3 regions of the Iodobacter sp. CM08 genome follow, and region 1 is predicted to be linked to each of the others. Evidence: predicted binding sites of a transcription regulator. Region 1 holds the regulator's gene; each other region holds the start of a gene.
What was found. The regulator FNR, encoded in region 1, switches genes on or off when oxygen is low (the NO sensors DNR and NnrR bind a similar motif). The targets are predictions, from matches to a motif close to TTGATNNNNATCAA.

Region 1 (3,283 bases):
ATAGGACAGCTCCAACGGTTGGAAACTCAATTCAAACTGGCACATTAATGATTGAATCACCGCAGCGCGGAGCAAATCATCGTGCGTTACGCTTAATCCACGTTCAACAGGTAAGCGATTTTGATCTAATGCAGCGTAATAAGTCGTTAAGTCCTTAACATTTTGCGAATAACAACGCCCTACTTTGCCAATTGCTGATACCCCAAAAGCCATCAAATCGCAATCTGCATGGGTGGAATACCCCTGAAAATTACGATGCAACGCGCCACGACGCTGCGCAATCGCTAGTGCATCATTAGGTAAAGCAAAGTGATCCATGCCGATATAAACATAACCTGCGGCGAGCAGCTGCTTAACACTACTTTGTAAGATATCTAGTTTACCCTCTGCGGTGGGTAGCTGCCCAGCATCAATGCGCCGCTGGGGTTTAAATCGCTCTGGCAAGTGGGCGTAGCTATATAGCGCGATGCGATCTGGCAGGAGAGTGAGCACCCTTTCTATTGTCTGATACATCGTCATTTGGCTTTGATGCGGCAAACCATAAATCAAATCAATGCTGACTGATTTAAAACCATTAGCACGGGCGGCATCAATCACCGCGCGTGTTTCTTCCTCCGATTGCACTCGATTAACTGCTTGCTGCACCGCCAAATTAAAATCTTGAATCCCTACACTCATCCGATTAAAACCAATTTTACCCAATAAAGCCACGGTGGTTGCATTCACTTTACGTGGGTCTATTTCTATGGAGAATTCACCATCGGCTTTTAAATCAAAATGACTGCGAATCCCCTCCATTAAACGGGTCAGTTGCACATCACTCAGAAATGTGGGCGTCCCCCCCCCAAAATGCAGCTGTGAGGCACGCCCACGATTCGTTAATAATGCCGCCTGCATTTGCACTTCTTTCAGTAGATAATCTAGGTATTGATCCGCCTTACCTTGATCCTTGGTAATGACTTTATTACAGGCGCAGTAGTAGCAAATCGTATTGCAAAAAGGCAGATGAAAATACAGAGATAAAGGTTTAATCACAGTACCTGGTTGTTGCTGACGAACACTCTCCTCATAGCGTTGAGCATCCATTGCAACAAATCGGTCCGCAGTGGGGTAGGATGTATACCTTGGCCCCTTGCCGCTATGCTGACTAATTAGATCTCGGTCAAAATCAAGTGACTGTAATACAGTAGCATTATCCTGAAATAACATGTTTCATCCTTATGAACGTATGCGTGCAGCTTGCCCATATTCATTTTCCATAACCTTGATCGATATCAACACAGTCGCGACAAAATCCGTGCAACTGGTGATAACGAGTACATAGATTGAATGATCCCATGAACACGACACCCCACATTCCAGTTCGCGACCTAAGTCTTAAACATCTTCGCCAAAGCTGTGTGAACTGTAGCTTGCGGGAACTATGCCTACCCATTGGGCTGTCTGCTGATGAAATGCATGAACTGGACACCTTGATCACGCAATCCAAACCCATCAAACGGGGTGAAGCGCTGTACCGTGCGGGTGAGCCTTTTCGCTCTCTATTTGCGATTCGCTTGGGCTTTTTTAAAGCCAGCGTTATTTCAGAAGACGGCCGCGAACAAGTCACTGGGTTTCATATGACGGGCGAATTAATGGGTATGGATGCGGTGAGTGCAGACCAGCATACTTGCGATGCCATTGCCTTAGAAGATAGCGAAGTCTGTGAGCTGCCCTTTACCGACATGGAAGAACTCAGCCGCCGCATTCCCGCCTTACAACATCACTTCTACAAATTGATGAGCCGCGAAATCGTTCGCGATCATGGGGTTATGCTTTTACTTGGCAATATGAAGGCTGAAGAGCGTATTGCCGCGTTTTTACTTAATTTGTCGCAGCGTTTTGCAATCCGTGGCTACTCGGCCAGCAGCTTTCATTTACGTATGACCCGTGAAGAAATCGGCAGTTATTTAGGCCTTAAACTTGAAACGGTGAGCCGCTCCTTATCTAAATTCCAAGAAAATGGTTTAATTAAGGTACAAAACCGTTTGATTGAAATCATTGATGCTCCCGCACTCAAACAATTAATTAACAACTGCCAACAATAAGCCACCATGCCTATGACTCCATCTGGACCAGTCCTCTTTCTGGCCCCTGCGGCCATTTTGGAGTCTTTGCAATCTAGGCTAAATACCGTGCCAGTGCCGCAGCTTATGCTGCTCCCCATTGGCATGCAGTCACAAATCCCCACGCTACCCACTGACGGGCTGCTACTTACGGCAGGCCATGCGAGCGTTGAACACTATTTATCCAGTGCTCATTGGGCCCATTCACAAAAATGGCAACATATTGACCTTGCCTTAGTTGGCGAGCCTCAATGCGCCGCTCAATTGGGCTGGATGCTAGCCGCCAGTGGCGAGCCTACAGCCCTCGCTTACGCAGCCCCCTTACTAGATGCCCTTGCTCCCGCAGGATCAGCAAATTGGCTGCACGCCGGAGGGCCTGGCGCGGCAAGCTTTTTAGCCCTTTTGCAAAACATCATGCTGCAGCCACTGATTGAAAGCTGGAAAGTCATTTTCCCCAATGGCAAGCCATCACCCAAGGCTGATTTAAGCAAGCTGGCTGAATTACAAACTACGCAATGGCAAGCCCTCTATCCACTCTGCCAGCAATACTTAGCCCTCAGCCAAGGGCGAGTCCACCACGCTTTTCACCCTCAACTTAATCCGTTTCAGCTACCGACACATATCGAACCTGCCGCCGCATTAGCTCAGTTTTTGATACAGTTCTTTCAAAAATCTTAATAGCGCAAATACATTAACTGAGCAAGATAAGCCTGCTTTTCTATACTCACACTTCCTCTTATTACATCTTGCCACGCATGTTGTCTGCCCTAATCAAAGCACGGCCTAAAGCGGCCATGTATCGCGTGCTGCTACGCCAATTGTATTTCTCTGGCGTTCAATCTCTTGGCGTAAGTTGCTTAGCGGGCGCGGCCATTGGCGCGGTGGTCGTTACCTTGGTACAAGGCAACTTTGGCCAAAGTGGTATTAAGGCGATGAATGTACTGATGATCAGCGCCATGCAAGAGGCAGGCCCCCTGATGGTGGGGCTCATTTTTACGGCGCGTAGCGCATCGGCCATGGCCACAGAATTATCCACCATGAAAGTACACGGCGAATTACGCACCCTAGAGCGGGTCGGCATCTCCGTTTGGGGGTATTTAATCCAGCCGCGCATTATTGCCGCAGGATTAAGCTGCGTGCTGTTATTTTGCTACTTTATGGCTGCAGCCCTGTTAAGT
Region 2 (3,283 bases), on a different contig from region 1:
AATTAAGCAGGAGTTGTAAACGTGGCCCAGTTTCGGTTTGCTTTTTTATTAGAGCTGGCAATGGATGCCCGTGAAGATGCGGCACGGCGGATGCAAGCTTCGCAGGCGCTTTGGTTGAGTGCTCAAGGTAAGCTGGATCAAATCGATCAATATCGGGTTGAATACCGAGCAAAATTGTTAAATAACGGCCAAGGCGGTATGGGCATTTCGCAGTGGCGTGATTTTCAATTGTTTTTAGCCAAGCTCGATGATGTGGCATTATCACAGCAGCAAGATATTAATCGTCTATTGGCGATCTATGAAAGCCAGCGGGATGCATGGCTTGAATGTGAAAAAAAAGTAAAAGCCTTTGAGGCTTTAAAAAAGCGCCATTTAAGCGTCGAAATGCAAAAAGAATTACGTAATGAACAGCGCATAAACGATGAGTTTAATACGCGGCCAAGGCCACGTTAATTTAGTCTGTGGTATTTATTTGGCATGCCGCTTATCCACCCATAAGCTGAACCAAACTAAGGATAAGATGTGGATAAGTCAATTAGATGGCTGATTTATATAGATAAAAATAGTCCGCTTAATTTTTAATCAATTCTATTGTTATTTTTATATAATAAAGAAGAGCTCGGCTTATTTTAACGCATTTAAGCCAAGCTCTTTTTTAGTGCTTTGGGCTTCCCGCTGCAATTCTATCCATCACAGCAAACAACACGCCTGATACAACAAAAGTCAGATGTATACCAATCAGCCATGCCAGCTCGGTATGGTCTGTAGATTTGATATTCATAAAGGCCTTGAGCAAATCAATGGCAGAAATCGCCACAATTGAGCCAATTAACTTTAGTTTTAAATCTGCATAACTCACCTTGCCCATCCAAGAGGGTTTGTCGACAGATTGGTGAGCGATATCGAGCTTAGAAATAAAATTTTCATAGCCACTAAAAATCACAATCAACAAAAGATTGGCGACTAAAGTCACATCCACCATACCTAAAATGGCAATAATTAAATTGCCGTCCCCCGTGATTAGCGTGTTGAACATGCCAAAGAGCTCTTTGAGCATTTTGGCAAACAGCGCAACCAGCCCCAAGATCAGTGCCAAATAAAAAGGCACAAGTAGCCACCTGCTCTGAAAAATCACCTTTTCTAATAACTCTTCGATACGGCTTTGCATTTTGTATACCCCCAAATAAGGCGTAATCATGGGGGCTTGCTGCGCCCAAATCAAGAATATCTCTGCTGCTGTCAAGTATGAAACCCGCGCGGCATACCTCGGCCAAGTTAGGTTTGCATTGCTTCAAATCAAAGAATTTATTATAATTTCAGTAATTACTGAAAATTGGAACAATCCATGAATCTCTCACCAATCAACGAGCGTTTTGTGCTGCATTTTGGCGAAATGGGTAGCCGCTGGGGGGTTAATCGCACCGTGGGGCAAATGTACGCGTTGCTGTTTATTTCGCCTAAGGCTTTAAATTCTGATGAAATTGCTGAGCAACTCGGGTTTTCCCGCTCGAATGTCAGTATGGGGATGAAGGAGTTGCTGTCGTGGAAGCTCTGCAAACTAGTGCATAAACCAGGCGATCGGCGTGATTACTTTGAAACGCCAAAAGACGTGTGGGAGATCTTTAGGTCTTTAGTCGAAGAAAAACGTAAACGCGAGATAGAGCCAACACTGACCTTGCTACGTGATGCCCTGATGGATGAGGCTACTTCGGATGAAGATAAGCACGCACAAAAGCGTATGCGTGAAATGCATGAGTTGATTGAGTTGGCCACAGGCTGGTTTGATGAAGTGCAGCATTTATCCCCAGAAACGCTAGAAAATCTAATGCGCTTAGGTTCAAAAGTGCAAAAAGTATTGAGCTTCGCAGGGCATTTTCGCCCTGGCAACCGAGAGGAATAAAAGATGCGAATCAACAAGCGTTTACCTTTGTGGCAGGAGATCACCGTGGTGCTGCTGATAAAGATGGCCTTGTTATTTGCCATCTGGAAATGCTTCTTCTCTGAGCCTGTCGCCAAACATATGTTGGTGCCACAGCCCATGATGAGCGAGCGCTTTTTGGGTACGGCATCCAGCCCATTGCCTAAGTGACGCTGAGCCCTGCTTAGAATTAACCCTTAAAAGGATGTCTTTATGATTCCCGCTGCTGAAGTGGTGGAATTATCGCGTATGCAATTTGGTTTAACCGCGATGTTTCATTTTTTATTTGTTCCGCTCACCATGGGGCTTTCATGGATTTTAGTGATCTGTGAAGCCGCCTATGTCATGACGGGCAAAGTCATTTACAAAGACATGACGCGTTTTTGGGGAAAGTTATTTGGCATTAACTTCGCCATGGGTGTGACCACAGGTTTAACGCTGGAATTTCAATTTGGCACCAATTGGGCCTATTACTCGCATTATGTGGGCGATATCTTTGGTGTGCCGCTTGCTATTGAAGGCATGATGGCCTTCTTTTTAGAATCTACCTTTGTGGGTTTATTCTTTTTTGGTTGGGATCGGCTTTCCAAGGTACAGCACTTAGGCATTACTTTCTTAGTGGCATTGGGCTCTAATTTATCAGCTATGTGGATTCTGATTGCTAATGGCTGGATGCAAAACCCAGTCGGTGCAGAATTTAATTACATTACTATGCGTATGGAATTAGTCAGCCTTGCCGAGGTGTTCTTTAACCCAGTCGCCCAAGTTAAGTTTGTACACACGGTGGCGGCGGGTTATGTAGCGGCATCCATGTTTGTACTGGGGGTTTCGAGCTGGTATTTATTAAAAGCCAGAGATACTGGATTTGCCTTGCGCTCATTCGCTATTGCATCGGCTTTTGGCCTTGCTTCCATTTTATCCGTCATTGTTTTAGGCGATGAATCTGGCTACACCACGGGCGAAGTGCAAAAAGTAAAATTGGCCGCTATGGAAGGGCAATGGGATACCCATCCAGCACCTGCACCGCTGACGCTATTTGGTATTCCTAATCAAAAAGAAGAGCGTACAGATTATGAGGTGAGTATTCCTTATGCGCTGGGCTTAATTGCCACCCGCTCAACCACTGAAAAAGTCACAGGCATTAAAGACTTAAAAATAGAATACGAGCAAAGAATTATCAGTGGTATCCAAGCCTATGGTGCATTAACGCGTTTAAAAGCGGGGGATAAATCGGCGCATGATTTGTTTGAAGCGCATAAGGCAGATTTAGGTTTTGGTTTATTGCTAAAGAAATACACCAGCAATGTGGTTGATGCAACGCCTGCCCAAATTAAAGCAGCGGCTGCGGATACCATTCCTAATGTA
Region 3 (3,283 bases), on a different contig from region 1:
AAGTAGGGTACATGAGGCTTTGGTTTTGGCCTGTTGCGGGCAAATTATCTGTGGGAGCGGGCATGTCGCTGTCTCTGATTTCACGTCAGGATGTAATTGGTGGGATTCCTTTTCCTGCACCATTACCTTTTCTGGCGGTGCGTTATGGCAAAGCTTCGGTCATGGGTACCTTTATCCCCCGCTTGAATGGTCAGCTTAATAACGGGAACGTTGGCTACTTGTTTGGCCGTTATGAATTCGATTAATTTTTATTGATGCTGGGATTGGCAAAGTGCCTGCTGGCAATTTGCTCTGTATATCGGGCTGTTACGAATTCGATTAATTGGAAATCTGCAAATGAATATTTTAGTGATTGGCTCGGGTGGCCGTGAGCACGCTCTGGCTTGGAAGATTGCCCAATCAGAACGTGTAGGCAAAGTGTTTGTCGCCCCAGGTAATGCGGGCACCGCACTAGAAAAAGATTTAATAAATGTTGATATCACTACAACAGCAGAACTGATTGCCTTTGCCAAGGCAGAAAACATCGCCATTACCGTGGTTGGCCCAGAAGCGCCGCTATCCAATGGCGTGGTCGATGCTTTCCGTGAAGAAGGCTTAAAAATCTTTGGCCCAACTCGCGCAGCGGCGCAGTTGGAATGGTCTAAAGACTTTGCCAAGGCCTTTATGCAACGCCACGGTATTCCCACTGCGGCATACCAAACCTTTGCAAGTAGCGATGAAGCGCACGCTTATATCAAAGCGCAGGGCGCACCTATTGTAATCAAGGCTGATGGCCTAGCCGCAGGTAAGGGCGTGGTGGTGGCGATGACGCTGGATGAAGCGCACGCTGCGGTTGATTCCATGCTTTCAGACAATAAATTTGGCGACGCGGGCGCGCGCGTAGTGATTGAAGAGTGCCTAGTTGGTGAAGAAGCCAGCTTTATTGTGATGGTGGATGGCAAAAATGTACTGGCTATGGCCTCCAGCCAAGATCACAAACGTCTACTAGACGGTGATGAAGGTCCGAACACCGGCGGTATGGGTGCGTATAGCCCCGCACCTGTGGTGACACCCGATGTACACGCCAAAGTCATGCGTGAAGTGATTATGCCTACCGTGCAGGGCATGGCGAAAGACGGCACAGTATTCACGGGCTTTTTATACGCGGGCTTGATGATAGATGCGCAGGGCAATCCTAAAGTGATCGAATACAACTGCCGCTTTGGCGATCCTGAAACCCAGCCAATTATGCTGCGTTTAAAGAGTGATTTTGTCACCTTGCTGGAGCATGGTGTGAATGGCACGCTGGATCAGATCGAAGCCGAGTGGGACCGCCGCGTGGCAATGGGCGTGGTAATGGCTGCGGCCAACTACCCAGAAACCCCGCGTAAAGGCGATTTAATCTCTGGCCTGCCAACCACTGCTTTAGAAGACGGCCATGTATTTCATGCGGGCACTACGCTCAATGAACAAGGTGAAGCCATCACCGCCGGTGGCCGTGTGCTCTGTGTAACCGCCTTTGGCGACAGCTTTAAAATGGCGCAAAAACGCGCTTATCAAATCTTGGCAGGCGTGTCATTTGCAGGCGCACAATACCGCAGTGATATCGGCTGGCGAGCGATTAGCCGTAAGTGATATTTAAATCGTTAGAGAAAAAAGCCATGCTCTTGCATGGCTTTTTTCTTGCCCTAGGATTCTGATACAGATCAATAAATGGTTGGGCTTGGATTGACGCATTATTTTGTAAGGGTGAAGATGTTGTAACAAAAACCGTTCTCATTGCCAAAACCATGACACTTGCTGATCTCCCTCTGAATACCCTTGCCAGAATTCTCTCCACCCAACTTTCCCCAGATTTAACTCAGCGGCTTGCGGCTTTGGGCCTGCATGCAGAGCGCGATATCGAGGTGATTCGCCGTGGTTTTCTTGGCGGGCCTTTGCAGCTGCGTGTGGCCAGTACCGAGTTTATGCTGAGGTGGGATGATGCCCGCAAAATTATGGTTTCGGTTTTACCACAGGCAGCAGCTGATCTGATTGCGGTGGCGGTATGAAGCGCGTTGCCTTAGTGGGAATGCCGAACACCGGTAAATCAACTTTATTTAACCGCATTACCGGTGGCACGGCCCGCACGGCCAATTGGCCAGGGCTGACGGTGGAGCTGGCTTCTAGCCGGATTTTGCTGGGCGGCGCTATGGTGCAGATGATTGATCTGCCTGGGATTTACGATTTAACGGGGGGAGCTGAGGATGAGCGGATTACTCAGACTTTCCTCAACCAAACGCCTTTAGATGCCATTTTATTGGTGCTGAATGCCACTCAGCTAGATAGACAATTGGTGTTGGCCTTGCAGCTTAAAGCCCTTGGTGCGCCGCTGATTATTGCGCTGAATATGAGCGATGAAGCCAAGCAGGCAGGGGTACAGATTAATCTGGCAGGGCTGGCTGAAGCGCTGGGCTGCCCCGTGTTAAAAATTAGCGCTAAACATGGCAATGGTGTGGCGGAGCTAAAAGACGCGCTTAACCGGCTGATCAGTAGTCATACCCCGCAGCAAATTCAACTTAGCCATGCGCCAGAATCGCACACCCTGCACCGAGCCGAGGCGCAGCTCTACACGCGTTTTATTCAGCGCCCCGCTATTTTACCGGCAGGCCCAACGGCGCTGCTGGATCGCTGGGTGTTGCATCCCTTGCTGGGCTTGCCGCTGTTTGTACTGATGATGTTTTTCCTTTTTCAGCTGACTTACGCCATTGGCGTGCCCTTACAAGATTTGATGAAAGGCGGTTTGGAGTGGTTTAAAACCGATATTTTACAAACAGCCACCGCTTCTTGGCCGCCTTTCTGGTCGGGCTTTTTGGTGGATGGGGTGTTTGATGGCCTCAGTACGGTACTGACTTTTATTCCGATTATTTTCCTGTTTTTTTGTCTGATGGCGATTATCGAAGACTCAGGCTATTTCTCGCGTGCGGCTTTTATGATGGATGGCCTGATGGCGCGTCTGGGCATGGATGGCCGTGGCTTTGTGATGCTGATGATGGGCTTTGGCTGCAATGTGCCTGCGCTAATGGGCACGCGGGTGATTCGGGATAAAAAGGCGCGTTTACTGACTATGCTGGCGATTCCTTTCTCGCTGTGTTCGGCACGTTTGCAGATTTTTCTATTTTTAAGCGGCGCATTGTTTAGCCCGCTGCAAGCGCCGTGGGTGCTGTTGTCACTGTATTTTGCGAGCATTTTTATCTCTATGGGCACGGCACTCTTGCTGCGGGGGCGCTTTAAATCAACCGAGCCATTTACGCTAGAATTACCG

Region 2: the regulator FNR is predicted to act here: its motif matches at 1,287-1,300, upstream of R6242_RS07845 (GbsR/MarR family transcriptional regulator).
Region 3: the regulator FNR is predicted to act here: its motif matches at 1,676-1,689, upstream of R6242_RS00555 (FeoA family protein).

The regions. Positions count from the first base shown of each region.
Region 1 covers NZ_JAWQUO010000006.1:72,713-75,995, forward strand. The annotation lists gene hemN (oxygen-independent coproporphyrinogen III oxidase) at 1-1,209, opposite strand, end outside; gene fnr (fumarate/nitrate reduction transcriptional regulator Fnr) at 1,338-2,087, shown strand; gene R6242_RS04735 (hypothetical protein) at 2,100-2,783, shown strand; gene R6242_RS04740 (ABC transporter permease) at 2,861-3,283, shown strand, end outside.
Region 2 covers NZ_JAWQUO010000011.1:26,927-30,209, reverse strand. The annotation lists gene fliI (flagellar protein export ATPase FliI) at 1-1, shown strand, start outside; gene fliJ (flagellar export protein FliJ) at 22-453, shown strand; gene R6242_RS07850 (TIGR00645 family protein) at 656-1,198, opposite strand; gene R6242_RS07845 (GbsR/MarR family transcriptional regulator) at 1,346-1,900, shown strand; gene cydP (cytochrome oxidase putative small subunit CydP) at 1,904-2,089, shown strand; gene R6242_RS07835 (cytochrome ubiquinol oxidase subunit I) at 2,132-3,283, shown strand, end outside.
Region 3 covers NZ_JAWQUO010000001.1:123,204-126,486, forward strand. The annotation lists gene R6242_RS00545 (hypothetical protein) at 1-245, shown strand, start outside; gene purD (phosphoribosylamine--glycine ligase) at 337-1,614, shown strand; gene R6242_RS00555 (FeoA family protein) at 1,770-2,030, shown strand; gene feoB (ferrous iron transport protein B) at 2,027-3,283, shown strand, end outside.